One region of the Streptomyces sp. SAI-170 genome, then DNA from elsewhere that is predicted to be linked to it. Evidence: riboswitches for the same ligand, from Rfam matches in the RefSeq annotation. Region 1 holds a riboswitch; each other region holds the start of a gene.

The links. A riboswitch is a leader RNA that binds a small molecule or an ion and turns the genes downstream of it on or off. The one in region 1 is predicted to bind cyclic di-AMP.
Region 2: linked by a shared signal. The riboswitch ahead of RKD23_RS14825 (NlpC/P60 family protein) and the one ahead of RKD23_RS10150 (M23 family metallopeptidase) in region 1 are both predicted to bind cyclic di-AMP.
Region 3: linked by a shared signal. The riboswitch ahead of RKD23_RS22390 (transglycosylase family protein) and the one ahead of RKD23_RS10150 (M23 family metallopeptidase) in region 1 are both predicted to bind cyclic di-AMP.

The regions. Positions count from the first base shown of each region.
Region 1 is NZ_JBMGQD010000001.1:2,295,214-2,305,224, reverse strand. It holds gene RKD23_RS10165 (DNA gyrase/topoisomerase IV subunit A) at 1-1,980, opposite strand, end outside; gene RKD23_RS10160 (M16 family metallopeptidase) at 2,274-3,680, shown strand; gene RKD23_RS10155 (M16 family metallopeptidase) at 3,677-5,065, shown strand; cyclic di-AMP (ydaO/yuaA leader) riboswitch at 5,280-5,444, shown strand; gene RKD23_RS10150 (M23 family metallopeptidase) at 5,457-6,221, shown strand; gene RKD23_RS10145 (GntR family transcriptional regulator) at 6,435-7,130, shown strand; gene RKD23_RS10140 (HPr family phosphocarrier protein) at 7,257-7,538, opposite strand; gene RKD23_RS10135 (GNAT family N-acetyltransferase) at 7,716-10,011, shown strand, end outside.
Region 2 is NZ_JBMGQD010000001.1:3,361,130-3,371,140, forward strand. It holds gene RKD23_RS14815 (peptidoglycan DD-metalloendopeptidase family protein) at 1-461, shown strand, start outside; gene pcrA (DNA helicase PcrA) at 522-3,008, opposite strand; cyclic di-AMP (ydaO/yuaA leader) riboswitch at 3,239-3,402, shown strand; gene RKD23_RS14825 (NlpC/P60 family protein) at 3,411-4,619, shown strand; gene RKD23_RS14830 (hypothetical protein) at 4,749-5,759, shown strand; gene RKD23_RS14835 (hypothetical protein) at 5,737-6,090, opposite strand; gene RKD23_RS14840 (NlpC/P60 family protein) at 6,540-7,616, shown strand; gene RKD23_RS14845 (LuxR C-terminal-related transcriptional regulator) at 7,686-8,429, opposite strand; gene RKD23_RS14850 (PspC domain-containing protein) at 8,426-9,718, opposite strand.
Region 3 is NZ_JBMGQD010000001.1:4,993,980-5,003,990, reverse strand. It holds gene RKD23_RS22410 (exopolyphosphatase) at 115-1,056, opposite strand; gene RKD23_RS22405 (DUF501 domain-containing protein) at 1,053-1,595, opposite strand; gene RKD23_RS22400 (FtsB family cell division protein) at 1,624-2,100, opposite strand; gene eno (phosphopyruvate hydratase) at 2,207-3,487, opposite strand; gene RKD23_RS22390 (transglycosylase family protein) at 3,791-4,486, opposite strand; cyclic di-AMP (ydaO/yuaA leader) riboswitch at 4,490-4,668, opposite strand; gene RKD23_RS22385 (transglycosylase family protein) at 4,853-5,911, opposite strand; gene RKD23_RS22380 (cytochrome P450 family protein) at 6,071-7,321, opposite strand; gene RKD23_RS22375 (nucleoside triphosphate pyrophosphohydrolase) at 7,541-8,572, opposite strand; gene RKD23_RS22370 (SurA N-terminal domain-containing protein) at 8,792-9,439, opposite strand; gene RKD23_RS22365 (protein kinase domain-containing protein) at 9,591-10,011, opposite strand, start outside.

The DNA.
Region 1 (10,011 bases):
GCCGACGATCCGGTCGCCCTCCTTGAGGGTGATGACCTCCAGCTCGTCCTTGTTCGCCGGGTAGTCCGGGACCACGCGCTTGACCACACCCTGCTCGGTGCCGATCGCCAGGCCCGGGGAGGACTCGTCGAGCGTGCTCAGGCAGATCACCGTCTCGCCGTCCTCCAGCGAGACGAACTCCGCGAGCGGCGCTCCGCCCGAGAGGTTCGGCGCGGCCGCGGTGTCCGGCAGCTGGGGCAGGTCCACCACGTTGATCCGCAGCAGCCGGCCCGCCGAGGTCACCACACCCACCTCGCCGCGCGCGGTGGAGGGCACCGCCGAGACGATCACGTCGTGCTTGGTGCGCCGCCCGTCGGCGTCCTCCGCGAACGGCTCGGCGTTCGCCGTGCGGGCCAGCAGCCCCGTCGACGACAGCAGCACCCGGCACGGGTCGTCCGCGACCTGGAGGGACACGGTCGGCGCCGGGGAGCCCGCGGACTCCAGCAGGACCGTACGGCGGTCCGTGCCGAACTTCTTGGCGACCGAGGCCAGCTCGGCCGAGACCAGCTTGCGCAGCTCGGTGTCCGACTCCAGGATCCGGGTCAGCTCCTCGATCTCGGTGTTCAGCCGCTCCTTCTCCGCCTCCAGCTCGATGCGGTCGTACTTGGTCAGGCGGCGCAGCGGAGTGTCGAGGATGTACTGCGTCTGGATCTCGCTCAGCGAGAAGTGCTCCATCAGGCGCTGCTTGGCCTGCGCGGAGTTCTCGCTGGAGCGGATCAGGCGGATCACCTCGTCGATGTCCACCAGCGCGGTGAGCAGGCCCTCGACCAGGTGCAGCCGGTCGCGGCGCTTGGTGCGGCGGTACTCGCTGCGCCGGCGCACGACCTCGAAGCGGTGGTCGAGGTAGACCTCCAGCAGCTCCTTCAGGCCCAGCGTGAGGGGCTGGCCGTCGACGAGCGCGACGTTGTTGATGCCGAAGGACTCCTCCATCGGCGTCAGCTTGTACAGCTGCTCCAGGATCGCCTCCGGCACGAAGCCGTTCTTGACCTCGATGACCAGACGCAGGCCGTGCTCGCGGTCGGTGAGGTCCTTGACGTCGGCGATGCCCTGGAGCTTCTTCGAGCCCACCAGGTCCTTGATCTTCGCGATGACCTTCTCCGGGCCGACCGTGAACGGCAGCTCGGTGACGATCAGACCCTTGCGGCGCGCGGTGACCGAGTCCACGGAGACGGTGGCGCGCATCTTGAAGGTGCCGCGGCCGGTCTCGTAGGCGTCGCGGATGCCGGACAGGCCGACGATCCGGCCGCCGGTGGGCAGGTCCGGGCCCGGCACATGGCGCATGAGGGCGTCGAGGTCGGCGTTCGGGTACTTGATCAGGTGGCGGGCGGCCGCGATGACCTCGCGCAGGTTGTGCGGCGGCATGTTGGTGGCCATGCCGACCGCGATGCCCGAGGAGCCGTTGACCAGGAGGTTCGGGAAGGCGGCGGGCAGGGCGACCGGCTCCCGCTCCTGGCCGTCGTAGTTGGGGACGAAGTCGACCGTGTCCTCGTCGATCGACTCGGTCATCAGGCTCGTCGCCTCGGCCTGCCGGCACTCGGTGTACCGCATGGCGGCCGGCGGGTCGTCGTTGCCCAGCGAGCCGAAGTTGCCGTGGCCGTCGACCAGGGGCACGCGCATCGAGAAGGGCTGGGCCATGCGCACCAGGGCGTCGTAGATCGACGAGTCGCCGTGCGGGTGCAATTTACCCATGACCTCGCCCACCACGCGGGCGCACTTCACATAGCCGCGCTCGGGGCGCAGCCCCATTTCGTTCATCTGGTAGACGATGCGGCGGTGGACCGGCTTGAGGCCGTCACGCGCGTCGGGCAGGGCTCGGGAGTAGATGACCGAGTACGCGTACTCGAGGAAGGAGCCCTGCATCTCGTCGACGACGTCGATGTCGAGGATGCGCTCCTCGAACGAGTCGTCGGGCGGCGGGGTCTTCGTGCTGCGGCGGGCCATCGCTGCCTGGCTCCTTTTGCTCTGGTCGTTCGCCTACGGGACGCGTCCCCTCGGCTCGCTCCGGCGGAAGCGTGAACGAATTCTGACGCGGACCATTGTGGACCTAGGCACTGACAACGACGGACCGGACCCCGCGTCGCCAGTGGCGGCGTGTGTCCGCAGGCTACGGGATCTCGCTCTGGGCGTACGGCGGCCGGGAACTCCACCGGCGGTCCGCACGCTTGCATACAGTGGCAGGACCGGCAGGAGAACAGCGGTTTTCAGCAACCGCATCCGCGATCGAAGGGACGTACATGCCCATGGGTCACACGGCCACAGACCAGGCAGGCTCCGGCGGCCTGACAGCGACCGAGCACCGCCTGGCCAACGGCCTGCGCGTGGTGCTCTCCGAGGACCATCTGACCCCGGTCGCGGCGGTGTGCCTCTGGTACGACGTCGGCTCCCGTCACGAGGTCAAGGGACGCACCGGCCTGGCTCACCTCTTCGAGCACCTGATGTTCCAGGGCTCGGGCCAGGTCAAGGGCAACGGTCACTTCGAGCTGGTGCAGGGGGCGGGCGGCTCCCTCAACGGCACCACCAGCTTCGAGCGCACCAACTACTTCGAGACCATGCCCGCCCACCAGCTGGAGCTCGCGCTCTGGCTGGAGGCCGACCGCATGGGCTCCCTGCTCGCCGCACTCGACGACGAGTCCATGGAGAACCAGCGCGACGTCGTCAAGAACGAGCGCCGTCAGCGCTACGACAACGTGCCCTACGGCACCGCGTTCGAGAAGCTGACCGCCCTCGTCTACCCGGAGGGCCACCCCTACCACCACACGCCGATCGGCTCGATGGCCGACCTGGACGCGGCGACCCTGGAGGACGCGCGCGCGTTCTTCCGCACCTACTACGCGCCCAACAACGCGGTGCTGTCCGTGGTCGGCGACATCGACCCCGAGCAGACGCTCGCCTGGGTCGAGAAGTACTTCGGCTCCATCCCGGGCCACGACGGCAAGCCCGCCCCGCGTGACGGCACGCTGCCCGACGTCATCGGCGATCAGCTGCGCCAGGTCGTCGAGGAGGAGGTGCCCGCGCGGGCGCTGATGGCCGCCTACCGGCTGCCGCAGGACGGCACACGCGCGTGCGACGCCGCCGACCTGGCGCTGACCGTCCTCGGCGGCGGCGAGTCCTCCCGCCTCTACAACCGGCTCGTACGACGTGACCGTACGGCCGTGGCGGCCGGCTTCGGCCTGCTGCGGCTGGCCGGGGCGCCCTCGCTGGGCTGGCTGGACGTGAAGACCTCCGGAGATGTCGAGGTGCCCGTCATCGAGGCGGCCATCGACGAGGAGCTCGCCCGGTTCGCCGAGGAGGGCCCCACCGCCGAGGAGATGGAGCGCGCCCAGGCGCAGTTGGAGCGCGAATGGCTGGACCGGCTCGGCACGGTCGCCGGCCGCGCCGACGAACTGTGCCGCTTCGCCGTCCTGTTCGGCGACCCGCAGCTCGCCCTGACCGCCGTACAGCGCGTCCTGGAGGTGACCGCCGACGAGGTCCGCGAGGTCGCCGCGGCGCGGCTGCGGCCCGACAACCGCGCGGTGCTCGTCTACGAGCCGCTGTCGCCCGAGTCCGCGGAGCACACCGAGGACGAGGACTTCCCCGAGGACCCGGAGGCCGAAGCCACGGTGGAGGCCGCCCACGACAACGACGAGGAGGCGGCCAAGTGACCGAGCTCGCCGCGATGGACTTCCACCCGCAGCCCAAGCCGGGCGAGGCCAGGCCGTGGGCGTTCCCGGCGCCCACGCGCGGGACGCTCGACAACGGCCTGACGGTGCTGCGCTGCCACCGCCCCGGCCAGCAGGTCGTCGCCGTCGAGGTGCTGCTGGACGCGCCGCTCGACGCCGAGCCGGCCGCCCAGGAGGGCGTGGCCACGATCATGGCCCGCGCTCTCTCCGAGGGCACCGACAAGCACTCCGCCGAGGAGTTCGCCGCCGAGCTGGAGCGCTGCGGCGCCACCCTCGACATGCACGCCGACCACCCCGGCGTCCGCCTCAGCCTGGAGGTCCCCGCCTCCCGCCTCACCAAGGCCCTCGGCCTGGTGGCCGACGCCCTCAGGGCGCCCGCCTTCGCCGACGGCGAGGTCGAGCGGCTGGTGCGCAACCGCCTCGACGAGATCCCGCACGAGCTGGCCAACCCGGCCCGCCGCGCGGCCAAGGAGCTCTCCCGGCAACTGTTCCCGCAGGCGTCGCGCATGTCCCGGCCGCGCCAGGGCACCGAGGAGACGGTCGCCGCGATCGACTCCGCGGCCGTGCGCGCCTTCTACGAGCGGCATGTGCGCCCCGCGACCGCCACCGCCGTGGTCGTCGGCGACCTGACGGGCCTGGACCTGGACGCCCTGCTCGGCGAGACCCTCGGCGCCTGGACGGGCTCCAAGGCCGCGCCGCGGCCCGTACCGGCGGTGACCGCCGACGACACCGGCCGGGTCGTCGTCGTGGACCGCCCCGGTGCCGTCCAGACGCAGCTGCTCATCGGCCGCGTCGGCCCCGACCGCCACGACCGTGTGTGGCCCGCCCAGGTGCTCGGCACGTACTGCCTCGGCGGCACCCTCACCTCCCGCCTGGACCGCGTCCTGCGCGAGGAGAAGGGCTACACCTACGGCGTGCGGTCCTTCGGCCAGGTGCTGCGCTCCGCGCCCGACGGCACGGGCGTGTCGATGCTCGCCATCAGCGGGTCCGTCGACACCCCGAACACCGGCCCGGCGCTGGCGGACCTGTGGACGGTGCTGCGCACCCTCGCCGCGGACGGGCTGACCGACGCCGAGCGCGATGTGGCCGTGCAGAACCTCGTCGGGGTGGCGCCGCTGAAGTACGAGACGGCCGCCGCCGTCGCGAGCACGCTGGCCGACCAGGTCGAGCAGCATCTGCCCGACGACTTCCAGGCGACGCTGTATCAACAGCTCGCCGCCACCGGCACGGTGGAGGCCACCGCGGCCGTCGTGAACGCCTTCCCGGTGGACCGGCTGGTGACGGTCCTGGTCGGCGACGCGGCGCAGATCAAGGAGCCCGTGGAGGCCCTCGGCATCGGTGAAGTCACCGTGGTGAGCGCCGAGTAGGGACGGCGAATTCGCGCCACACGCGCGTGGGCCCTGGTGACCGGAGCGTCATCAGGGCCCTCGTTTGTCCGAGTTGGCTGTGAATTGCAGGAGATGCTGCCCGTCTGCCCTGTGGCGTGCGCTACAAAAGCGCTGATCCATTAGAGGATCGAAAGATGATCCCCTTAGTGTCGTCCGGGCTGTTCGTCACGCAGTGCGCCGCATCCGCGGCACCGGACAGTCATCGCCGAGTCCCCCTACGGCGCGAGCCAGGGGAGCCGGGGACCCATCGCAGTCCCTGGGGTGAATCGGACGCCCGCGCGTGAAGCGAGGGGGTCCGTAGGAGACCTTCCTGCTCCGAACCCGTCAGCTAACCCGGTAGGCGAGAGGGAAGGAAAGGACCAGCCACTTCATGGCGTTCACGCGCGCCACCGGGAAGCATCGTCGTCCCAGCCGGATGCAGCGCAGCACCGCCCGTGCGGCGGGCGTCGCGGCGCTCACCACCACCGGCGTCATCGGCACCCTCGCGGGGCCGGCCCTCGCCGCCGAGCCCGAGGCCGAGCAGACCGGCCTGCTGCCGGTCGTCACCATCGGCGACTCCGTCGCCGAGCAGATCGACGCCCAGGCCGCCGCGCAGAAGCAGGCCGCCGAGGAGGCGCTCGCGGAGCAGCGGGCCGAGGAGGCCGCCGTCAAGCGCGCCGAGGCGCGGGCCGAGGCCGCCCGCGAGGCCAGGGAGCGCGCCGCCCGTGAGGCCGAGCGCAAGCGCCTGAACACCTTCGTGGCCCCGATCGCCGGCTCGTACGTCTCCACCGCCTACCAGGCCAGCAGCGCGTTGTGGTCCTCCGGCAGCCACACCGGCGTCGACTTCCACGCCGCCAGCGGCACCCTCGTCCAGGCCGTCGGCATGGGCACGGTCGTCGAGGCCGGCTGGGGCGGCGCGTACGGCAACCAGGTCGTCATCCGGATGCACGACGGCACGTACACCCAGTACGGCCACCTGTCCTCCATCGCCGTCGCGGTGGGCCAGTCGGTCGTCCCCGGCCAGCAGATCGGCCTGTCCGGCGCCACCGGCAACGTCACCGGCCCGCACCTGCACTTCGAGGCCCGGACGAGCCCCGAGTACGGCTCCGACATCGACCCGGTCGCCTACCTCCGCTCGCACGGCGTGAACATCTGACCGACAGGTCTTCCCCGAAAGCCTCGACAGCCCAGAAAGCCCCGGCTCCCGCAGCCGGGGCTTTCGGCGTTCCGGTCGCCGCCCGGCGGCCGATTGTCCAAAAAATATCCATGGATTCCGGCCCGCCGTCGGAAATGCGGCCGCATTGCAATAGAGTCGCTGAACACACGTCAATCGTCGACGTTTCACGGGGATTAAAGGCGGAGGTCGGTCATGCGTGTTCCGGCGCACTCGGTATGCACGGCGATCCGGGACGACATCGTCGCGGGGGTCCACGAACGCGGCAGCCGGCTCACCGAGGAACTGCTCGCGCGCCGCTACGGCGTCTCGCGCGTCCCCGTCCGCGAGGCGCTGCGCACGCTGGAGGCGGAGGGCTTCGTCGTCACCCGGCGGCACGCGGGCGCGTGTGTCGCCGAGCCCACCGAGCAGGAGGCCGCCGACCTGCTGGAGATGCGCGTGCTGCTGGAGCCCCTGGGTGCCGCACGGGCCGCCCAGCGCCGCACCGAGGCCCATCTGAAGGTGCTGCGCGGCCTCGTCCGGCTGGGCCAGGAGCGGGCCAGGCGGGGCAACAGCGAGGATCTGCGCTCCCTGGGCGGCTGGTTCCACGAGACGCTGGCCCAGGCGTCCGGCAGCCCCGCTCTGGTGTCGGTGCTGACCCAGCTGCGGCACAAGATCGCCTGGATGTACACCGTGGAGGCGCCGTCCGGCCCCGTGGACTCCTGGGCCGAGCACGGCGCGATCGTGGACGCCGTCGCGCGCGGGGACGGCGAACGCGCGCGGGCGATCACCGCGCTGCACACCGAGCGGGCGATCGCCGCGCACCGGCTGCGCTTTTCCGGCGGCGCCGATCGCGCGGAGCGTGTGAGGACTTCGCAACATCCCGTAAACATGTCGGGCGTGCGGCATTAACACGGGCACCGTATACAAAGAGGGAGTAATTCCCCGGGGTTTATTTCTGCTGCCCGGAAACCGCGCTCGAGCGGGATATGCGAAAGGCTCGCCCGATAATTCGGACGAGCCTTTCGCTCAATGTCCTCAGACGGTCTCGGGAAGCTCCTCGAGACCCTCGGCGACCAGCTTGGCCAGGCGGTCGAGGGCGGCGTCCGCACCCTCGGCGTCGGAGGCGAGGACGATCTCCTCGCCGCCCTGGGCGCCCAGGCCGAGGACGGCCAGCATGGAGGCCGCGTTGACGGGGTTGCCGTCGGCCTTGGCGATCGTCACCGGGACGCCTGCGGCCGTGGCGGCTCGGACGAAGATGGAAGCGGGGCGGGCGTGGAGGCCCTCGGCCCAGCCGACGTTGACGCGGCGCTCAGCCATGTGTTGCTGCCCTTCAGTGCTCAGGGTTGTCTAGACCAGTGTTCCACACGTGAAGCGTCTCCGGGACAGACGTATGGCCCGTCCCGGGGTGGCAGCCGGACCGCGGCCTCGGTCCGACCCCACGTCCTCACAGACTGCCCCGCGCCGTTGTCGTACGCGAGCCGTACTCTGGGCCCCATGCAGAGCGCGCCGGACCGGCAGGAGTACCCCGCCCACTGGGAAGCCGACGTGGTGCTGCGCGACGGCGGCACCGCACGCATCCGCCCCATCACCGTCGATGACGCCGAGCGTCTGGTCAGCTTCTACGAGCAGGTCTCGGACGAGTCGAAGTACTACCGCTTCTTCGCGCCCTACCCGCGCCTGTCCGCCAAGGACGTCCACCGCTTCACGCACCACGACTTTGTGGACCGGGTGGGTCTCGCGGCCACGATCGGCGGCGAGTTCATCGCCACCGTACGCTACGACCGCATCGGCACCAACGGCCTGCCGGCGTCCGCGCCCGCCGACGAGGCCGAGGTCGCCTTCCTGGTCCAGGACGCCCACCAGGGACGCGGCGTCGCCTCCGCCCTGCTGGAGCACATCGCGGCGGTCGCCCGTGAGCGCGACATCCGCCGCTTCGCCGCCGAGGTGCTGCCCGCCAACACCAAGATGATCAAGGTGTTCACGGACGCCGGGTACACCCAGAAGCGCAGCTTCGAGGACGGCGTCGTCCGCCTGGAGTTCGACCTGGAGCCCACCGACCGCTCCGTCGCGGTGCAGCACGCGCGCGAGCAGCGCGCCGAGGCCCGGTCCGTACGGCGGCTGCTCGCGCCCGGCTCCGTCGCCGTCGTCGGTGTCGGACGCACCCCCGGCGCCGTCGGCCGCAGCGTCCTCGACAACATCCGCGAGGCGGGCTTCACCGGACAGCTGTACGCCGTCAACCGGGCCTTCCCCGAGGAGCTGAAGGAACTCGACGGGGTCCCGGCCCATCGGTCCGTGCGGGACATCCCCGGGCCGGTCGACCTCGCCGTCGTCGCCGTGCCCGCCGAGCGGGTGCCCGAGGTCGTCACCGAGTGCGGCGAACACGGCGTACAGGGACTCGTCGTGATCTCCGCCGGATACGCCGAGAGCGGGCCCGACGGGCGCGAGCGCCAGCGCGAACTGGTCCGCCACGCGCGCGCGTACGGCATGCGGATCATCGGGCCCAACGCCTTCGGGATCATCAACACCTCACCCGAGGTGAGCCTCAACGCCTCCCTCGCCCCCGAGACGCCCCGCCCCGGCCGCATCGGACTGTTCACCCAGTCCGGCGCCATCGGCGTCGCCCTGCTGTCCCGGCTGCACCGGCGCGGCGGCGGCGTCACCGGTGTCACCGGCGTGTCCACGTTCGTCTCCGCCGGCAACCGCGCCGACGTCTCCGGCAACGACGTCGTGCAGTACTGGTACGACGACCCGGACACCGACGTCGCCCTGATGTACCTGGAGTCCATCGGCAACCCGCGCAAGTTCACCCGCCTCGCCCGGCGTACGGCGGCCATGAAGCCGCTGGTCGTCGTCCAGGGCGCCCGGCACGGCGGAGCCGCCCCCCAGGGTCACGCCGTACGGGCGACCCGGCTGCCCCACGACACGGTGTCGGCCCTGCTGCGGCAGGCCGGGGTGATCCGCGTCGACACCATCACCGAGCTGGTGGACGCGGGACTGCTGCTCGCACGCCAGCCGCTGCCGGGCGGGCCGCGCGTGGCGATCCTCGGCAACTCCGAGTCGCTGGGGCTGCTGACGTACGACGCGTGTCTGTCCCAGGGGCTGCAGCCGTTGCCGCCGCTGGATCTGACGACCGGGGCGGCCGCGGAGGACTTCCGGCGGGCGCTGTCGAGGGCGCTGGCCGACGACTCGTGTGACGCGGTGGTCGTCACCGCCATCCCGGCGATCGGGGAGGGGACCCCGGACGACGCCGAGCTGGCGGCGGCCCTGCGGTCCGCGGCGGAGGAGGTGCCCGGGAAGCCGGTGCTGGTCGTGCATGTGGAGCTCGGAGGGCTCGCCGCGGCGCTGTCCGCGGCCGCGAGCACCGCACCCCGGGCCGGTTCGCGAGCCCAGGGCGTCGCCGGCGGTGCCCAGCGCCCCGCGGAACGCGCACCCGCCGCGGAACAGCCGCCCGCCCCCGCCGCACCCGCCGAAACCGCCCCGCGTCTCATCCCCTCCTACCCCGCCGCCGAACGGGCTGTCCGCGCGCTCGCCGAAGCCGTGAAGTACGCGCAGTGGCGGCGGGACGCGGCGCAGCCCGGGAAGGTGCCGGAGTTCGAGGAGGTCGACGAGAAGGCGGCCGCGCGGCTGATCGACGGGCTGCTCGCGCGCGGGCAGGGGCTCACCCTCGGCACGGACGAGACGTGCGACCTGCTCGGCATGTACGGCATCAGGGTGCTGCGCGCGCTGCCCGCGCCCACACCCGAGGCCGCCGTGGAGGCCGCGCGGGCCCTCGGCTACCCCGTCGCCCTCA
Region 2 (10,011 bases), 1.1 Mb from region 1:
CGCAGCAGGAGCTGGAGCGGAAGCGGGCGGCGGAGGAGGCGGCCCGCAAGGAGCGGATGCGCCCCAAGTTCGCGCTGCCGGTCGCCCAGCACGGACTCAGCGCCTACTACGGCCAGTCCGGCGTCAACTGGATGTCCCTGCACACCGGCATCGACTTCCCGGTCTCGTACGGCACTCCGGTGATGGCCGCGACCGACGGCACCGTACGGACGCAGTGGAACAGCGCGTACGGCAACATGATGATCGTGACGGCGATGGACGGTACGGAGACGTGGTACTGCCACCTCTCCAGCTACACGGTCCCCTCCGGTGCGACCGTCAAGGCGGGCGACCAGATCGCCTACTCCGGCAACTCCGGCAACTCCACCGGCCCGCACCTGCACTTCGAGGTGCGTCCGGGCGGCGGTTCGTCGATCGACCCGCTGCCCTGGCTGCGCAGCCACGGCCTGGAGCCGTCGTAGCCGTCGTAGCCTTCAGCGTTGTGAGGCCCCGCCGAACAGGTCGGCGGGGCTTTCGCCTGTCTACAGCTTCTCCACCGGCGCGTACCGCAGCAGCAGCCGCTTGGGCTTGGCCTCGCCGAAGTCGACCGTCGCCTCGGCGTTGGCGCCGGTGCCCTTCACGGCCATGACCGTGCCGAGGCCGAACTGGTCGTGGGTGACGCGGTCGCCGACGGCGAGGGAGACGACCGGCTTCTCCGCCGCCGTACGGCGCGTGGCGAAGCCGGAGGCGCCCGACGCCGAGGAGCGCGAGCGGGAGGAGGACAGCGAGGCGGCGATCCCGGAGGCGGGGCCGGAGGACATCGGCGCGGTGGCGCCGGTTCGCTTCCAGTCCACGTGCTGCGTCGGGATCTCCTCCAGGAAGCGGGAGGGCGGGTTGTACGACGGCTGCCCCCAGGCGCTGCGCAGTGCCGCGCGGGTGAGGTACAGCCGCTCACGCGCGCGCGTGATGCCGACGTAGGCCAGGCGGCGCTCCTCCTCCAGCTCCTTGGTCTGGCCGAGGGCGCGCATGTGCGGGAAGACGCCGTCCTCCATGCCGGTGAGGAAGACGACGGGGAACTCCAGGCCCTTGGCGGTGTGCAGGGTCATCAGGGTGATGACGCCGGAGCCTTCCTCGTCCTCGTCGGGGATCTGGTCGGAGTCGGCGACGAGTGCGACCCGCTCCAGGAAGGCGGCCAGCCCTCCGGCGGCCCCTTCCTCCGACTCCTGCTCGAACTCCAGGGCCACGGCGGCGAGTTCCTGGAGGTTCTCGATGCGGGTCTCGTCCTGCGGGTCGGTGGAGGCCTGGAGCTCGGCGAGGTAGCCGGTGCGTTCGAGGACGGCCTCCAGGATGGTGGCCGGTCCCGCGCCGGACTCGACGATCGTACGGAGTTCCTCCATCAGCGTGTTGAACCGCTTGACGGCGTTCGTGGACCGCGCGGCCATGCCGTACGCCTCGTCGACCCGCTTGAGCGCCTGCGGGAAGCTGATCTTCTCCCGCTGGGAGAGGGCGTCGATCATCGCCTCGGCGCGCTCGCCGATGCCGCGCTTGGGGACGTTGAGGATGCGCCGCAGCGGGACGGAGTCCTCGGGGTTGGCCAGCACCCGGAGGTAGGCCAGGACGTCCCGGACCTCCTTGCGCTCGTAGAAGCGGACGCCGCCGACGACCTTGTAGGGCAGGCCGACGCGGATGAAGACCTCTTCGAAGACGCGGGACTGGGCGTTGGTGCGGTAGAAGACGGCGACGTCGCCGGCCTTCGCTTCGCCCGCGTCCGTGAGGCGGTCTATCTCGTCGGCGACGAACTGCGCCTCGTCGTGCTCGGTGTCGGCGACATAGCCGGTGATGCGCGCGCCGGAGCCCGCGTTGGTCCACAGGTTCTTGGGGCGGCGGGACTCGTTGCGCTCGATGACGGCGTTGGCCGCGGAGAGGATCGTCTGCGTGGAGCGGTAGTTCTGCTCCAGCAGGATCGTCGTCGCGTCCGGGTAGTCCTCCTCGAACTGGAGGATGTTGCGGATGGTCGCGCCGCGGAAGGCGTAGATCGACTGGTCCGCGTCACCGACGACGCACAGCTCGGCGGGCGGCACGTCGTACTCGCTGGGCGGTACATCGACGGGGTGCTCGGTGGTCCCCACCAGCTCGCGCACCAGGGCGTACTGGGCGTGGTTGGTGTCCTGGTACTCGTCGACCAGGACGTGCCGGAAACGGCGGCGGTAGTGCTCGGCGACGTCCGGGAAGGCGCGCAGCAGGTTGACCGTCGTCATGATCAGGTCGTCGAAGTCGAGGGCGTTCGCCTCGCGCAGCCGGGACTGGTAGAGGGCGTAGGCCTGGGCGAGGGTCTTCTCGAAGCCGTCGGAGGCCTGGGCGGCGAAGTCCTCCTCGTCGATCAGCTCGTTCTTGAGGTTGCTGATCTTGGCACTGAAGGACTTGGGCGGGAAGCGCTTGGGGTCGAGGTCCAGGTCGCGGCAGACCAGGGCCATCAGGCGCTTGGAGTCGGCGGCGTCGTAGATCGAGAAGGAGGAGGTGAAGCCGAGCTTCTTGGACTCGCGGCGCAGGATGCGCACGCACGCGCTGTGGAAGGTCATGACCCACATCGCGTTGGCCCGGGGGCCGACGAGCTGCTCGACGCGCTCCTTCATCTCGCCCGCGGCCTTGTTGGTGAAGGTGATCGCGAGGATCTGGCCCGGGTGCACGTTCCGCTCGGCGAGCAGGTGGGCGATGCGGTGGGTGAGCACACGGGTCTTGCCGGAGCCGGCGCCGGCCACGATGAGCAGGGGCGTGCCGGAGTGGACGACGGCGGCGCGCTGGTTCTCGTTCAGCCCCTCCAGCAGCGCTGCCGCGTCCAGGGCCGGGCGCGGGGCGCCGTCGCGGTAGTAGGCGTCCCGGTCCGGGGGCACGTCGAACTTCCCGCCGAACAGATCGTCCGGAAGCTGCTCCGGAGCGTGATCGTCCTCGGGCGGCGGCGGGTGCTCCTCCTCGTGCCCGCGAGGGCTCTGGAGGTCCGCCAGGAAGCTGTCGTCAAAGAGGCTGCTCATCGCTCTCCGAGTCTAGGGGTCGCCACTGACAACCGGTCGCCGTCTCGAGAACTCCGCCGACACCACCCTGCGTGACCCTGTGGGCACGGCCTGCGGCACTTCTGTCCCGCTCACGCCAAGGTCACGAAAATGTATCGGGCATATCACCCGTCAACCTTCACAGGGGCCACACGAGTTGGCTACGGTGCCGGGCAGGCCGTACGACCCCCACCGGCGAACGTCGCCGGGCCGCGCGGCCTCCGCCGAGTCCGGTGCGCCCGCACGCCACCGGAGCCGGGGACCCACCGAACCTGGGGTGAATCGGCCCACTCCCTCGCGGGGAGCGCCGTAGGGCACACCTTCCGAACACGCCCGAACCCGACAGCTAACCCGGTAGGCGGCAGATGGAAGGAGTCGCCACCCTTGGCGTCGCACCGCAAGCCGCGCACCACCGGGACGCGCGTCGCAGGCATACGGACCCCCGCCCTGGCCACCGCGGCCCTCACCTCCGTGGCCCTGCTGTCCCAGACGGCCAACGCCAGCCCCTCGGACGACGACCGGGCGAGCCTGGAAGAGGTCGAGAAGAAGGTCGACGATCTCTACCGGCAGGCGGAGACGGCGACCGAGAAGTACAACGCCGCCAAGGAGCGGACCGCCAAGCAGCGCAAGCGCGTGGACTCCCTCCTCGACGACGTGGCGAAGCGCACCGAGCAGCTGAACGAGGCGCGCGAGCAGCTCGGCTCCTTCGCCGCGGCCCAGTACCGCACCGGCGCGTCCGCGCCCGACACGGCGACCCTCCTGCTCGCGGACACCCCGCAGGACTACTTCGACCAGACCCAGCTGATGGACCGGCTCACCGGCCGCCAGAAGGACGCGGTCGACGACTACATCACCCAGCAGTCCGCGACCATGGAGAAGCGCCGCGAGGCCACCGAGAGCCTGTCGACGCTCACCGACTCGCAGACCGAGCTGAGGACGGCCAAGGCCACCGTCCAGAAGAAGCTCTCCACCGCGCGCGTGCTGCTGTCCCAGCTGACCGCCGAGGAGAAGGCACGGCTCGCGGCGATCGAGGAACGCAAGCGCGAGGAGGCCGCCCGCAAGGCCGCCGAGCTCGCCGCGCAGCAGGCCGCGGAGGAGGAGCGGCAGCGCAAGGCTGCCGAGGCTGCGGCGCAGGAGGAGGCCGCGAGCGGCGACTCGTCCACCTCGACCGGCGGCACCGGCACCTCTGACCCCTCGACGACCCCGACCTCCCCGACCACCGACTCCACCTACGCCGCCAAGGCCGAGAAGGCGCTCGCCTTCTCCCGCGCCCAGATCGGCAAGCCGTACGTCTGGGGCGCGACCGGCCCCGACTCCTACGACTGCTCCGGTCTCACCCAGGCCGCCTGGAAGGCCGCGGGCGTGGACATCCCGCGCGTCACGTACGACCAGGTCAACTCCGGCACGACGGTGCCGTTGTCGGACGCCCAGCCCGGTGACCTCGTCTTCTTCTACGCCGACGTCACCCATGTCGGCATCTACATCGGCAACGGCATGATGATCCACGCCCCGAAGCCGGGCGCGTACGTCCGCGAGGAGTCGATCTACTACGACGGGGAGTCCTCGATCCACAGCGTGGTGCGGCCGGCCTGACCTTCGCCGCTCAGCGAGCTGTCGGTCTTGGGGCGGCGAGCCCGGTGCCGGGCCGCCGCCTCGAGGGCGCGCCACTGGATGGCCCATGCGAACGCGCGGACCCCGTACCCGCTCCCTAGCATCGGCCGCATGCCCGGTACCTCTTCCCTGCGCGCCTGGTGGGCGCAACGCCCGCCCGCCGCCGGGGCCGCCGTGATGGCGACCGGCGTCGTCTCGGTCGGGCTGCACCTGGCCGGGCACGAGGTGCTGTCCCGGATTCTGCTCGCCCTGGCCGGCGCCGCGTGGCTGGGACTGGCCGCGGATTTCGTCGTACGACTGCTGCGGGAGCGGTCGAGGTGGCTGGCCGAGGCCGGGACGCCGGCGGCGCTGACGGCCGTCGCCGCGACCACCGTCCTCGGCACGCGCGTGTCCGCTCTGGGCTGGCAGGCCCTGGCCGGGGCGCTGCTGGCGCTGGCCACGCTGTTGTGGCCGGTGCTGCTGGTGGACGTCATCAAGCACTGGAAGCCGCGTATGCCGGGTGCGGTGTTCCTGGGCTGTGTGGCGACGGAGGGGCTCGCCGTGCTCGGGGCGACGCTCGCGGCGGCGGAGCATGCAGCCTGGCTCGCGCACGCGGCACTGGTGCTGTTCTGGCTGGGGCTCGTCCTCGACGGCTTCACGCTGGCCCGCTTCGAGCCGGCCGAGATGACGCGTGGGGCCGGTGATCAGTGGGTCGCGGGCGGGGCGCTGGCGATCGCGGCGCTCGCCGGCTCCCGGCTGATCGCCGCCGACAGCGCGCGGCTGCGGCTGTGGAACGACGACGCCCACGGTGTCCTGCGCGCGGTCACCGCGGCGGTGCTCGTCCTCGCCGTGGCCTGGTACGCCGTCCTGCTGGTCACCGAGGTGGGGTGGCCGCGCCCCCGCTACGACGTGCGGCGCTGGGCCACCGTCTTCCCGATGGGCATGACGGCGGCGGCGACGCTGTCCTTCGCCGCCGCCGACGATGTGCCGTGGCTGAAGGGGCCGGGGCGGGTGCTGCTGTGGATCGGGGTGGCCGCCTGGCTGGCCGTCGCCGTCGGGGCCGTCCTGAACGCCCGGACCGAGCTGCGCGGTCCGGCGCCCCGGCACCGCGCGGAGCGGGTCAGGTCCAGAGCACCGCGATGAAGATGTTCGCCGTGGTCAGCAGGCCGACCAGGCCGAACATCCCCTTGTCCACCTTCTCCTCGTCCCGCTTCACATAGACGAGCCCCAGGATCACGATCAGCAGGGCCAGCTTCACGCCGATCTTGATGTTGTTCACCGACTGGTCGTCGGCCTGGTTGAGGCCGACCAGGATCACGCCGGTGACCAGCATCGTCAGGGCGCCGTGCAGCATCGCCGGGACGAAGCGGGCGGTGCCCTGCCCCATCGCCTTCATCTGGGTGAGGAAGCCGCCCAGGAGCGAGGCGATGCCGATGATGTGCAGGCCCACGAAGAGATGGATGAGTACGTCCATGAGGCCGGAGCCTAATCAGCGGCCGGACCACCCCCTCACACCGGCCCACCCCCTGCATATATGCGCCCCATAACACCTCGCCCCTCCCACCAGCCCCGGAACCGTCACATCGGTCAGCGCACCCCGAGAAGTCGACCGCCCCGAACCCGGAAGGAGGACAGATACGGTCGCCCACCGGTCCCCTGCCGACACTTCCGTACATCGCGTTACCGAGCCGTCACACACGGGTCTAGCGTCCTCCCCCAGGTGACCGGATTCCCACCGCCGCCCGGGCCAGGGGCGGCAGCCGGGCACCACCGCCGAGAAGGTCCGGCGGCGGTCCGCTCCCCCCTGTGCGGGCGCCGCCGGACGCGCGGGCCGTCCCCGACCCCCGCGCGCCGCTCCCCCTGGCGGCCGTACCCTCCCGCTCGCGGGTCCCGGCGGTCCCAGGAAAGGACGTGCAGGTCCACGTGGCAGCGCACCGCAAGCCCAGACAGCGCCCGGCCGTCGGTGGTACGGCCCGTACGGCGGCCACGCTCGCCCTCGCGGGAGCCGCGACCGCCACCGCCTTCGACGGCACCGGGCAGGCCGCCCCGGATCTGACCCCGGCGCAGGTCAAGGCCAAGGTGAACCAGCTGTATCAGGAGGCCGAGATGGCCACCGAGAAGTACAACGGCGCCAAGGAGAAGGCCGACGCGGCCGAGCAGCGGCTCGAGCAACTGCGCGACGAGGCCGCCCGCAGGGAGGACAGGCTCAACACCGCGCGTGAGGCCCTCGGTTCGATGGCCGCGGCCCAGTACCGCCAGGGCGGCCTCGACCCCGCCCTGAGCCTCGCCCTGTCCGACGACCCCGACGAGTACCTCGACCACGCCGCCTTCGCCGAACGCGCCGGCGACCGCCAGTCCGCCGCCGTGCGCCGGGTGCGCGAGCAGCTCCGCGAGATCGAGCAACTCCGCGGCGCCGCCCGCATCGAACTCACCTCCCTGAAGTCCCGCCAGGCCGAACTCCAGCGCCACCGCCGCACCGTCACCGGCAAGCTCGACGCGGCCCGCCGGCTGCTGTCCCAGCTCACGGCCGAGGAACGCGCCGAGGTCACCGGCCGGAGCGCCACGGCTGAAGCACCCCGCGCCTCACGCGGCGCGACGACCTCCCGCCCCGACCTCCAGGCCCCTTCCCCGACGACCGCCGACGCCCCCGACTCCCGCGCCTCAGCCGCCGTTTCCTACGCCTACAGCAAGCTCGGCAGCCCTTACGTCTGGGGCGCCACCGGCCCGGACGCCTTCGACTGCTCCGGCCTCGTCCAGGCCGCCTACCGCTCCGCCGGTGTCGAGCTGCCCCGCACCACCTACGCCCAGATCGGCGCCGGCCGCCGCGTCTCCCGCTCCGAACTCCTCCCCGGAGACCTGGTCTTCTTCTACTCCGCCATCAGCCATGTCGGCATCTACATCGGCAACGGCCAGATGATCCACGCCCCCAACCCCTCCGCACCGGTCCGCGTGGCTCCCCTGGACGAGATGCCTTTCGCGGGGGCGACGCGGGTGGTGTGAGTGGTGTGAGTCTGGGTGGCTGGCAACTCGCCCGCCAGTAGAGCTAGTTGGCCGGGTGACGGGCTCCGCCTAGACCAACCGGCGCGCAGTCGCCCAGCGCGTCAGCTCGTGACGGTTGGACAGCTGGAGCTTTCTCAGTACGGCCGAGACATGGGACTCGACCGTCTTGACCGAGATGAACAGCTGCTTGGCGATCTCCTTGTACGCATACCCCCGCGCGATCAGCCGCAGCACCTCCCGCTCGCGCTGCGTGAGACGGTCGAGGTCCTCGTCCACCGGCGGCGCGTCGGTGGAGGCGAAGGCGTCGAGCACGAACCCGGCCAGGCGGGGCGAGAAGACCGCGTCGCCCTCCTGCACCCGGAAGATGGAGTCGACCAGATCCGAGCCGGTGATCGTCTTGGTCACATAGCCCCGGGCACCCCCACGGATCACCCCGATGACATCCTCGGCCGCGTCCGACACGGACAGGGCGAGGAAGCGCACAGGCTGCTCGGCGTCCCCCATCAACGGGGCGCACCGGCGCAGCACTTCGACCCCGCCGCCGCCCGGCAGGTGCACGTCCAGCAGGACCACCTCCGGCCGGGTCGCCGTGATGACGGTGACCGCCTGGTCGACGTCCGCCGCCTCACCCACCACCTCCACTCCGGTCTGCGCGGTCTGGCCGATCTCGGCCTGCACGCCGGTGCGGAACATCCGGTGGTCGTCGACGAGGACCACGCGCACACGACGCCCGCCCGCGCCGCCGGACGCTCCCGCGGTCTCGGCCGCCTCCGAGGCTGCCCCCGTGCCGTTCGTCTCGGTCGGATCGCTCATGACGTCTTCTCCGCCCTCTCCATCTCCAGCTCGACCTCCGTGCCGCCGTCCGGCACCGCGCGCAGCCGCGCCGTGCCGCCGTTGCGCTCCATGCGGCCGATGATCGATTCTCTGACGCCCATACGGTCGGCGGGTATCGAGTCGAGATCGAAGCCCGGGCCACGGTCCCTGACGGACACGAAGACCGTCCTGCCCTCGACTTCGGCGTAGACCTGCACGGCGCCGCCCTCGCCACCGTACTTGGCGGCGTTCACCATCGCCTCGCGCGCGGCCTGCATCTGTGCCCCGACCTTGTCGTCGAGCGGGCAGTCCCCGACGACGACCACCTCGATCGGGACACCGTGCTTGTCCTCCACCTCGGCGGCATTGCGCCGCACCGCGTCGGCGAGCGTGGCCGGCTCGTCGGCCTCTTCCTTGCCGGTGCCCTCGGGCTTGTACAGCCAGGTGCGCAGGTCCCGCTCCTGGGCACGGGCGAGGCGACGCACCTCGCTCGCGTTCTCCGCGTTGCGCTGGATCAGGGTCAGGGTGTGCAGCACCGAGTCGTGGACATGGGCCGCGACCTCCGCTCTCTCCTGGGCGCGGATGCGCATCAGGCGTTCCTCGGAGAGGTCCTGCGTCATACGCACCAGGTAAGGGCCGGCGAGCAGCGTTATCCCGACGAGCACCGCGAGCGCGGCCTGGAGGACCGAGCCGAGGTGGGCCGCGGAGCCCTGCAGGACGAATATCCCCGAGACACCGGCCGTGACCAGCAGGACACCGGCCACCGCACGCAGCAAGGTGAGGGTGCGCCGACGACGGCCGACCTCGACCCAGCGGGCCCGGCGGGCGTTGTCCGCCTGCCGCCAGACGAGGGCGACACCCGCTCCGACCAGCACGGTCGGCCAGAGGTAGGCCTTGGCGCCGTTGCCGAGATTCACATTGCCCACGAAGACCATGGCCACGACGACCATGAGGAGCAGGGCGAGAATCTGGCCTCTGTCCGGCTTGCGGGTGACGAGTCTGCGGCGGCCGTCGGGCGCGGTCTCGGTGGTGACGAGGGAGGGCGGCTTCTGGGCCTCGACCCCGCCGACGCCCAGCGGCACGAAGAACCAGAACGCGGCGTAGAGCAAGCCGCCCAGGCCGTCCGCCGTGAACAGGCCGACGAAGACGAGCCGCACCCAGATCACGGGCAGTCCGAGATGCCCGGCGAGCCCCCGCGCGACGCCACCCAGCCAGCGTCCGTCGCTGCTGCGGTAGAGCTTGCGCGGCGGCCGCGGTTCGACGATGGGTGCTGCTGCGGCTTCCGGCATGCCACCGATGTTCACACGGCCGGTGGCGGCGGGGCATCAGGGTCGGCCCCCGAGACGCCCCTGATCTTCGGGCGGCGTGCCCGTCGCACACATCCCTTTCGCCGTCTCAGGGGCGATATCAGGGTCCGGCCAGGGTCATACCGACTGCCGCCGCGGCGGCTCGGCCGTCACCATGGACTCATGACTGATCACCAGCACGCCGCGGACGCCGGGCCCGACACGGGCACCGGGCCCGGCTCGCTGCCCGCGGCCCCCGCGGGTGTGGGCCCGCGCACGCACGCGAGCGCGGGCAC
Region 3 (10,011 bases), 2.7 Mb from region 1:
TCTTCCGGCGATTCCCTTGGCGGGTTGACGCCACAAAAGGGGTGAAACTGCCCATGAGCAACAAAGAGCACATTCTTTCCGTAAGTGCTATCGCCGCACTTCAGTGCTCTCCCGTCACGCCACGGACCAGGCGATGCCGTCCAGGATGTCGTGCTCGCTGACCACGACCTCCTCCGCGCCGATCCGTTCCATGATCGACAGCAGCACCAGCGCGCCCGCCGCGATGACGTCGACCCGGCCCGGATGCATGGCCCCGATCGCCGCCCGCTCGGCGTGCGTGGAGCGCAGCAGCCACTCGGTGATCTCACGCACCTTGTCGCGGGAGATCCGGGAGTGGTGGATGGCCGCCGAGTCGTACTCCGGCAGCTCCTGCGCGATCGCGGACACGGTCGTCACCGAGCCGGCCAGGCCCACCAGCGTGTGCGCCTCGCGCAGCGGTACGGTCCGCTCGGCGAGGTCGAGCGCGGCCTCGATGTCCGCCCTTATGGCGGCGACCTGCTCCTCGGTGGGCGGGTCGGTGACCTTACCGTCGTGCACCAGATGCCGCTCGGTCATGCGGACACAGCCGATGTCGACGGACCGGGCGGCCCGGACGTGGTCGTCGCCGACGACGAACTCCGTGGAGCCGCCGCCGATGTCCACGACCAGGTACGGCCTGGTGAGGTCGTCGCGGCCCGTGAGCTCCTTCGTGGCCCCGGTGAAGGAGAACTCCGCCTCCTGGTCGCCGGTGATGACCTCGGGCTCGACGCCCAGGATGTCCATGACCCCGCGCACGAACTCGTCGCGGTTCTCGGCGTCCCGGGAGGCGGAGGTCGCCACGAACCGCAGCCGCTCGGCGCCGTGCTCCTTGATGACGGCCGCGTACTCGCGGCACGCGGCGAAGGTCCGCTCCAGCGCCTCGGGGGCCAGCCGCCCGGTGCGGTCGACGCCCTGGCCGAGCCGCACGATCGTCATACGGCGGTCCAGCTCGACGAGTTCACCGGTGGCCGGGTCGCAGTCGGCGACCAGCAGGCGGATGGAGTTCGTACCGCAGTCGACGGCGGCGACCCGGGTCACCGGCCCTCCCCCTCTTCGCTCTTCTCGGGCAGGGTCACGCACGCGCCCTTGCTCCACCACTCCGGAAGCATCGCGAGAGCCTCGTCGCCGAGCGGGTTCACACCCGGGCCCGCGGCCAGCGAGTGGGCGACCAGGACGTGCAGGCACTTGACCCGGTCCGGCATGCCGCCGGCGCTCGGGAAGTTCTTCAGCTCCTCGATCTCGTCGCGGCGCCGGATGTAGTCCTCGTGCGCGGCACGGTAGGCCGCGGCCAGCTCCGGGTCGGACTGAAGGCGCTCGGTCATCTCCTTCATCAGGCCGCTGGCCTCCAGCGTGCCGATGGCCGAGTTGGCCTTGGGGCACGTCAGGTAGTACAGCGTCGGGAAGGGCGTGCCGTCGGGCAGCCGGGGGGCCGTCTCGACGACGTCCGGCTGGCCGCAGGGGCACCGGTGCGCGATGGCGCGCAGCCCGCGCGGCGGCCGCCCGAGCTGCTGCTTGAAGGCCTCGACGTCCGCGTCGGTGGGCTCGGTGCGGGGTGTGGTCGGCGGGGGCGTTTCCATCTGGCCTGAGGTGTCTCTCTGCTATCTGTCACTGGTCGGAGGCGTCGGCCTTGTCGACGCCGTCCCAGACGTTGGAGTACCAGGGGCGGTCGGCCGCCCCCTGGTCGGTGCGGGACTGCTCGGCGGCGTCCGGGTCGACGACGATGTAGCCGGTCTCCCCGGGCATCACATAGTGCAGCCGCTCGCGGATGCGCTGCTCGGCGAACGCGTCGTCCTGCCACCGCGCCTTGAGGTCGCGCAGCTGCTCGACGCGCTCCCGCGCCTGCCGCTGCTGCCGCTCCATGTCGGCGATCTCGGCGCGCTGGGCGACGTACTGCCGCATCGGATAGGCGAGGGCGACGATCAGCGAGCAGACCACCAGGGCGAGCAGTGCGGCCCGGCCGGTGAGCCGGGAGCGGCGCGCCTGGCGGCGGGTCTGGGAGCGGTAGACACGGGCCGCGGTCTGCTCGCCGAGCAGTCGCAGTCTGGTCGCGGTGGAGAACCGGTCCCGGTCCTTCACGGCCATGTTGCCCGCCTCCCGATCACGCGCGTACGTCCCCGCACACGGTACGGGACCGAGTACGGGGACGTACGTACGACGCTGCCTGTCAGGCCGCCTTACGGGGTGACGGTCAGCCCTTGAAGCGCGGGAAGGCGCTGCGGCCGGCGTACACCGCGGCGTCGTCGAGGATCTCCTCGATGCGCAGCAGCTGGTTGTACTTGGCGACGCGCTCGGAGCGGGCCGGGGCGCCGGTCTTGATCTGGCCGCAGTTGGTGGCGACGGCCAGGTCGGCGATGGTGACGTCCTCGGTCTCGCCGGAGCGGTGGGACATCATGCACTTGAAGCCGTTGCGCTGGGCCAGCTCGACGGCGTCCAGGGTCTCGGTGAGCGAGCCGATCTGGTTCACCTTCACCAGCAGGGCGTTGGCGGCGCCCTCCTCGATGCCGCGGGCGAGGCGCTCGGGGTTGGTGACGAACAGGTCGTCGCCGACGAGCTGGACCTTGTCACCGAGACGCTCGGTGATGGTCTTCCAGCCGTCCCAGTCGTCCTCGAACAGCGGGTCCTCGATGGACACGAGCGGGTACGCGTCGACGAGCTCCGCGTAGTACTCGGTCATCTCGGCGGCGGAGCGCTCCTTGCCCTCGAAGGTGTAGACGCCGTCCTTGTAGAACTCGGACGCGGCCACGTCGAGGGCGAGGGCGATCTGCTCGCCGGGGGTGTAGCCGGCCTCCTTGATGGCCTCGAGGATGAGGTCGAGGGCCTCACGGTTGGAGCCCAGGTTCGGGGCGAAGCCGCCCTCGTCGCCGAGGCCGGTGGCCAGGCCCTTGTTCTTCAGGACCTTCTTCAGCGTGTGGTAGACCTCGGCGCCCCAGCGCAGGGCCTCGGAGAAGGACTCCGCGCCGATCGGGGCGATCATGAACTCCTGGATGTCCACGTTGGAGTCGGCGTGCGAGCCGCCGTTCAGGATGTTCATCATCGGAACGGGCAGCAGGTGCGCGTTCGGGCCGCCCAGGTAGCGGAACAGCGGCAGGTCGCTGGCCTCGGAGGCGGCGTGGGCGACGGCGAGGGAGACGCCGAGGATGGCGTTGGCGCCGAGCGAGCCCTTGTTGTCGGTGGCGTCCAGGTCGAACATGGCCTGGTCGATCAGGCGCTGCTCGGTGGCGTCGTAGCCGACCAGCTCCGGGCCGATCTGCTCGATGACCGCGAGGACGGCCTTCTCGACGCCCTTGCCGAGGTAGCGGTTCGAGTCGCCGTCGCGGAGCTCGATGGCCTCGAAGGCGCCCGTGGAGGCGCCGGACGGGACGGCGGCACGACCCGTGCTGCCGTCGTCGAGGCCGACCTCGACCTCGACCGTGGGGTTGCCTCGGGAGTCCAGGATTTCCCGGGCTACGACGACGTCGATGGACGGCACGAGCATCTCCTTCGTGGATGTGACGCTTTTGAGCAGAACCGTGGTGGCTCTGCGAGACGAGCCTAACCGCCTCCGGGGGATCGGCCAGCCGATCGCCCACCCCGTGGACGGAAACCGATCGTAAATTGTTTCCGAACGGAACAAACGGGCGGCGGTGAGCTCGTCCGTGCACAGCCGCGCGCTTCATCGCCGTACGGGCCCGCCCCGGGCACGACCCCTGGGCATGACCCCTGGGCATGACCCCGCCCCGGTGCGTACGGGGGAACACGCACCGGGGCGGGGAGCCGGCGGGGGAAGCGCTGCCTACTTGAGGTGCAGCTGCTGGCCCGGGTAGATGAAGTCGGCGTCGTCGATGATGTCCTTGTTCAGCTGGAACAGCTTCTGCCAGCCGCCCTTGACGTGGTGCTTCTCGGCGATCGAGCTGAGGGTGTCGCCCTTGACGACCTTGTACTCGCCGTCGCCCTTCTCGACCTTCTTGCCGGTCGGGGTGGTGACGGTCTTCTTGGCGGCCGGGCGCTCCTGCGAGCGGGAGGCGCTCTGCTGCTCGGTCTCGCGGGCGGGGGCCGGGGCGGGGGTGCTCTCCTGCGCGGCGGTGCTGCCGGAGTCCGCGGAGCCGCCGTTGTACGGGGTGCTGGACAGGCCCACGCCGCAGACCGGCCAGGCGCCCTTGCCCTGGCCCGCGAGGACCTTCTCGGCGATCTCGATCTGCTGGGACTTGCTGGCCTGGTCGGCCGTGGCGGCGTACTGCGTGCCGCCGTACGCGGCCCAGGTGGAGGCGGAGAACTGCAGACCGCCGTAGTAGCCGTTGCCGGTGTTGATGGACCAGTTGCCGCCGGACTCGCACTGGGCGACGGCGTCCCACTCGGAGGCGGTGGCGGCGGAGGCGTTGCCGGCCGCCATCAGCGGGGCGGCGACGGCGGCGCCGGTCACACCGGCGATGGCGATGGCGCGAGTGGCCTTGGACGGACGACGGTGCTTGCCCTTGCCGGAAAACAGCATGGAGGATCCCCTCACCGACGCCTGCGAGGTGAGCTGTCGGGTTCGGGCCGGTTGAGTTGCCCGGCCGCGGCTCTCACGAGCTGCGGCTTCACCCCAAGCCGGTTCCGGTGTCGAGTTTCCTCAACTGCCGGACCCGGCGCCTACCTTGGGTCCCCCGCTCCTGCCTACGGCGCTTGACGCGACGACTGTTCCCGGGCTGCCACTGGCAGGATTCGGCGTTTGTGGCGGCCGGGGCTCGTGTTGGCGAGCGGTCATGACCGTAGACAGGCGATCGGCGGATTTTCAAAGACGATCAGGGCTTCTGAGACTCATCCCACAGTTTCGCCAAACCGGACATTTAGCGGCGAACCGTGACGTGAACTCCCGCTACTTTTCGACCGGTTCGACCCCTACCGCGAGCGTCTGACCGGGCAGGATGAGGTCCGGGTCGGTGCCGACCGTCTGCCGGTTCTCGGCATACAGCTCCGACCATCCGCCCTGGAGGCCAAGGGAGTCGGCGATGCCCCACAGGCTGTCGCCGGCCCGCACGGTGTACTCGCCGTCGGCGGCGTCCCGCACGACCGCACCGCTGCGCGAGGCGTGACGCCCCGTGGAGTCGCCCGTACGACCGTCCGCCACGCCCTCCTCGACGCCCTCGTCGGCGCTGTCGCCGCGGTGGCGGCCGGTGGCGGTCTCGTCCGAAGAGGTACCACTCTGGCCTGACTTGTCCGAGTCGTCCTGCGCCTCGCCCGTGGCAGAACTGTCGGGCCCCTGTGAAGTGGCGTCGGAGCCTTCGCTCGGGTCGGCATCCGAATCGGGCGAACGATCCGTCTTGGTCGTATTGTCCTGGTCGTCCTGGGTGGTCCGGTCGCTCGCGTCGCTGTCGGCGCTCTCGCCATCGGCCTCGGTCGACGAGCCGTCAGACGACGAGGCCGACTCGGACGGAGAGGGGAGCAGACGGGAGGAGTCGGACGAACCAGACGTGTCGGACGACTGGGGGGTGTCGATCAGGCCGCCCAGGCCCGAGGAGGCGTCGTCGGAGACCCCGGTGTCGACGTCGGCCGGCGCGGAGTCCTCACCGAGGCCCGAGAGCGGGCCGCAGGTCGGCCATGCCGTGACGCCCTGGTCCGCGAGGACGCGCTCGGCGACGGCTATCTGCTGCTGGCGGCTGGCCTGCTCGGGGCTCGGGGCGTAGTCCAGGCCGCCGTAGGTCTCCCAGTCGGTCTGGGTCAGCCTCAGGCCGCCGAAGTGGCCGTAGCCGTCGTTCGCGCTCCAGGCACCGCCCGTCTCGCACTCCGCGACCCGGTCCCAGGTGGTGCCGTCCGCCGCGCTCGCGCCCGAGGCGCCGAGCAGCGGGATCGCGATGGCGGAGCCGGTCACTCCGGCCGCGACGAGGAGAGCCGGAGCCTGGCGGGGGCGACGGTGACGACCGTTCCCGGAGAGCATGCGGAAGCCTTTCGTGCGACAGCAGTGATCGACGCGGCGTGTGATGCGGGGCGCCGCGCTGATGGGTGAACGTATCGACAGACGATCACTTGTCACAAGTTAATGCCGCACAGATCACGTGAAGATCACAGACTTGAGGGTGTGTCACGTTTGTCTGTGTCAGCTTCCTGTGCTGGGCCCGGCACTGGGGGTGAACTCCACCGGCAGCGTGCGCAGGCCCCGCATGATGAGGCCGCCACGCCAGCGCAACTCGGCCGGATCCGCGGCCAGTCGCAGGTCCGGCAGCCGGGTGAGCAGTGTGGCCAGCGCGGTCTGCCCCTCCAGCCGGGCCAACGGGGCGCCCAGGCAGTAGTGGATGCCGTGCCCGTACCCCAGATGCTGGTTGTCGCGGCGGGCGAGGTCGAGGGTGTCCGGGTCCTCGAACCGCGCCGGGTCCCGGTCCGCCGCGGCCAGCACCACCAGCACGGGGTCGCCGGCCGCGATGTCCTGCCCGCCGATGGTCAGCGGCCCGGTGGCGAACCGCCAGGTCGCCAGCTCCACCGGCCCGTCGAAACGCAGCAGTTCCTCCACCCCGGTCGCGAGGAGGCCGGTCTCCTTCGCGGCGAGCGAGCGCTGGAGACGCTCACGCTGCTCGGGGTGGTTGAGCAGGGCGAACGTGCCGTTGCCGATGAGGTTCACGGTCGTCTCGAACCCGGCGAACAGCAGGATGAACGCCATCGCCGCCGCCTCGTTCTCGGTGAGGTGCTCACCGTGGTCCGAGGCGCGGATGAGGCCCGAGATGAGGTCCTCGCCCGGCGCGGGCTCCGCGGGCAGCGCCTCTCGCTTGCGGTGGATGAGCTCGGCGAGATAGCCGCGCATCTTCTTGACCGACCGCGCGACCCCGCCCCGCGGGCCGCCGCCGTGCCGGATCATCATGCCCGCCCAGTCCCGGAAGTCGTCCTGGTCCTCGCGCGGGACGCCCAGCATGTCGCAGATGGCGTAGATGGGCAGCGGGAAGGCGAACTCATGGATGAGGTCCGCCGAGCCCTTCGCCGCGAACTGGTCGATGAGGTGGTCGGTCAACTCCTGCACCCGCGGCGCGAACTCGGCCACCCTGCGCGGTGTGAACGCCTTGCTCACCAGCCGCCGGAGCCTGGTGTGGTCCGGCGGGTCGATGTTCAGCAGATGCGTCATCAACTCCGCCTTGCGCTCACCGGGAATCCCCGTCTTCCCCTTCGCGTGCGCCGGCTCGTCGTGATGCTCCGGGTTCTTCGACAACCGCGCGTCCGCCAGCGCCTGCTTGGCATCGGCATAACGCGTGACCAGCCACGCCTCCACCCCACTCGGCAACCGCGTCTTCCGCACCGGCGCGTGCTCCCTGAGCCAGGCGTAGGCGGGGTACGGGTCTGTGGCGAACTCCCAGGTGAACAGCTCGGGGGGTGCGGGGTGTGAAGGGGGGTGAGGGGTGGGGGTGGAGTCGGGGTCGGGGGTGGAGTCGGGGCTGGAGTGGGAGTGGTTGGTCACCGGTTGACGGTAACGGGTTGGGGAGGGGGCTTGAGGAGGGTGAGGGGGGTGGCTGGGGGTGTGGTGTGTGCTGTGGCTCGGGGCCGGGGCAGCCCGGTGTCCGGCCCCGGCCGGTCCCGCCTCGGGTCAGTGCTGGGTACCCGCGTCTCCCCCGGCCGTCTCCGTCTCGCGTATCGCGTCCCGGTAGGCGCGGGCCGCTGCTCTGAGGGCCGCTTCCGGATCCACGCCCTCGGATTCGGCGCGGACGGCCAGGGCGAGGAGTTCGTAGCCGATGGCGTCGGTGTGGGGCAGGGGGACGTCCAGGCCTGCCGTGCGGGCTCGGGAGGCGAGCTTGGAGGCGAGGGCGAGGCCCGGCTGGTGCAGGGGGATGCCCTCGGTCACGGAGGAGCGGCGCTTCTCCTCGGCCTTGGTGCGCAGCCAGTGCGCCTTGACCTCCTCGGGCGTGGTGGCGGTCTCGTCCCCGAAGACGTGCGGATGGCGGTGGATGAGCTTGGCGACGATGCCGCCGGCCACGTCGTCGATCGAGAACGGTGAGTCGGGGTGCTCCTCGGCGATCCGCGCGTGGAAGACGACCTGGAGCAGGACGTCCCCCAGCTCCTCCCGCAGCTCGTCGCGGTCGCCCTCCTCGATGGCCTCGACGAGCTCGTACGCCTCCTCGATGCCGTACTTCGCCAGGCCCTCGTGGGTCTGCCGCGACGACCACGGGCACTCCGCGCGGATGCGGTCCATGACCTGCACCAGATCGAGGAGCCGGGCGCCCGGCAGGTCGTAGGAGGCGGGAAGCAGCTCCAGCTCCGGCATCCGTACCCGGCCGGAGCCGGCGAGGCGGGCCAGGCCGTCCGTCAGGGCCGGCTCACCCTCCCCCGTCGCCACGACCACCACCGTGTGTCCGCCCGCGCAGGCGTCCACCAGCTCCTCGGCCGTCGGGGAGGCCTCGGCCACGGTTATCCCCGCCTCCCGCAGATACGGCAGCTGCGGGTGGGCGCCGTCCGCGCACAGGACACGGTCGGCGGTGCGCAGCGCCTGCCATGCGGGCCAGGACAGCAGGCCGGGGGCGACCCGGTGGCTGGTGGTGAGCAGGACGATGCGGCCGGGGGTGTCGTGGGGCTCCGGGTGTGCCTGGGGCTCCGGGGCGGGTTCGAAGCTGGTTGCGTTCACGATCCGAACGTAACGCAAGCCGCGGACGGACCGACGAGAGTTGTCCACAGGCCGGATCCGATCATCGGATTTATTCACCTGCCGACGACTGACCTCGCGAGATCGTCCCGCCACCCGACCACCCGGCCACCCGGCCACCCGACCACCCGACCACCCGACCACCCGACCACCCGGCCACCCGGCCACCCGGCCGCCCGGCCATCCGCCGTACCGTTACGCCTACGCCGGTCGCTCCTCCGCCGCCGTCGTGACGTCCCGTACCCACGGTGCCTTGGTGTCCACCCGGCCGACCTTCTCCGCGTCCCAGGTGCCGTAGCGCGGGTTGAGGTCGACGCCGAGTTCCTTGGACGCCTCGGACAGGGCCTTCCAGAAGGCGGGCTGGCTGGTGTCGGTGCCGAGTGACTCGGCGAGCTTCTGGGCCTCCAGCTGGAGGTGCAGGTTCTCGTCGAGGCGCTCCGGTGCGACCGAGTACTGCTGCAGCCAGGCCGTCTGGAGCGCCTTGGCGCCGCCCGCCTGCTGTTCCAGGCCGGCGCGCATCTGCTGGACCTCGCGGCGGCTGACGGTGACGCCCGCATCCTGGGCGGCACGGTGCAAGACCCGGTCGAGGACCATGCCGTGCAGGGTGTCGCGGGTGAGGGTGCCGGTCTTGGCGATGGCCTGGCTGTACTGGGCCTCGTCCGTCACCGCGGCGCGCTGGGCGTCGCGGACCTCCTCGACGCGGTTCTCCAGCTGGGAGACGGTGATCCGCTGCCCGCCGACGACGGCCGCCGCACCGGGGTGCGCATCGTTTCCGCAGGCGGTGAGCAGGGGGCCCGCGGCGGCGATCGCGGCGGTGAGGACGAGCGCGGTGCGACGGCGGCGGTGCAAGGAAACCTCCCGAGGAGATTGTGCGACGGTGCACAAAGTCTTGCGGTGATCGATGTTAGGCAGCGGCGCAGCTCTGGCCAACCCATTCGACCAACGATTCACCAGGACTTCGGGCACCGCCGCGCGGTCCGCTCCTGCGGTGCGGGGCGCCTCAGCCCCGCACCTGCCCCAGCCACTGCAAGGTCCGCCGGATGTCGGCCACCAGCGGATGGGCCGGTCCCCGCAGGCGTTCGACGTCGTGGAGGAGGCGTATCAGGGTGTCGTGGGCGGCCGCCCGGTCGCCCAGGGCGAGCAGCATGTGGCCGATGCGGCGGCGCACGTCGTGCGCGAGCTCGGGGTCCCCGGAGACGTACTGGTTCTCGTAGTACGGCAGCAGTTCCCGGTACGCGGCGAGTGCGGCCGCCGGTTCGCCGAGCTGCTCCAGGCACTGGGCGGCGTCGTAGCGGTAGCGCAGCGACTGCGGGTCGGCCTGGCCGGCCTCGGCGGCGCGTTCGTCGGCGAGGCGGCGCAGTTCGGGCAGCGCGCGCCGGTACTGGCCGTCGTCCAGGAGTGTGGCCGCGTACTGCTTGCGC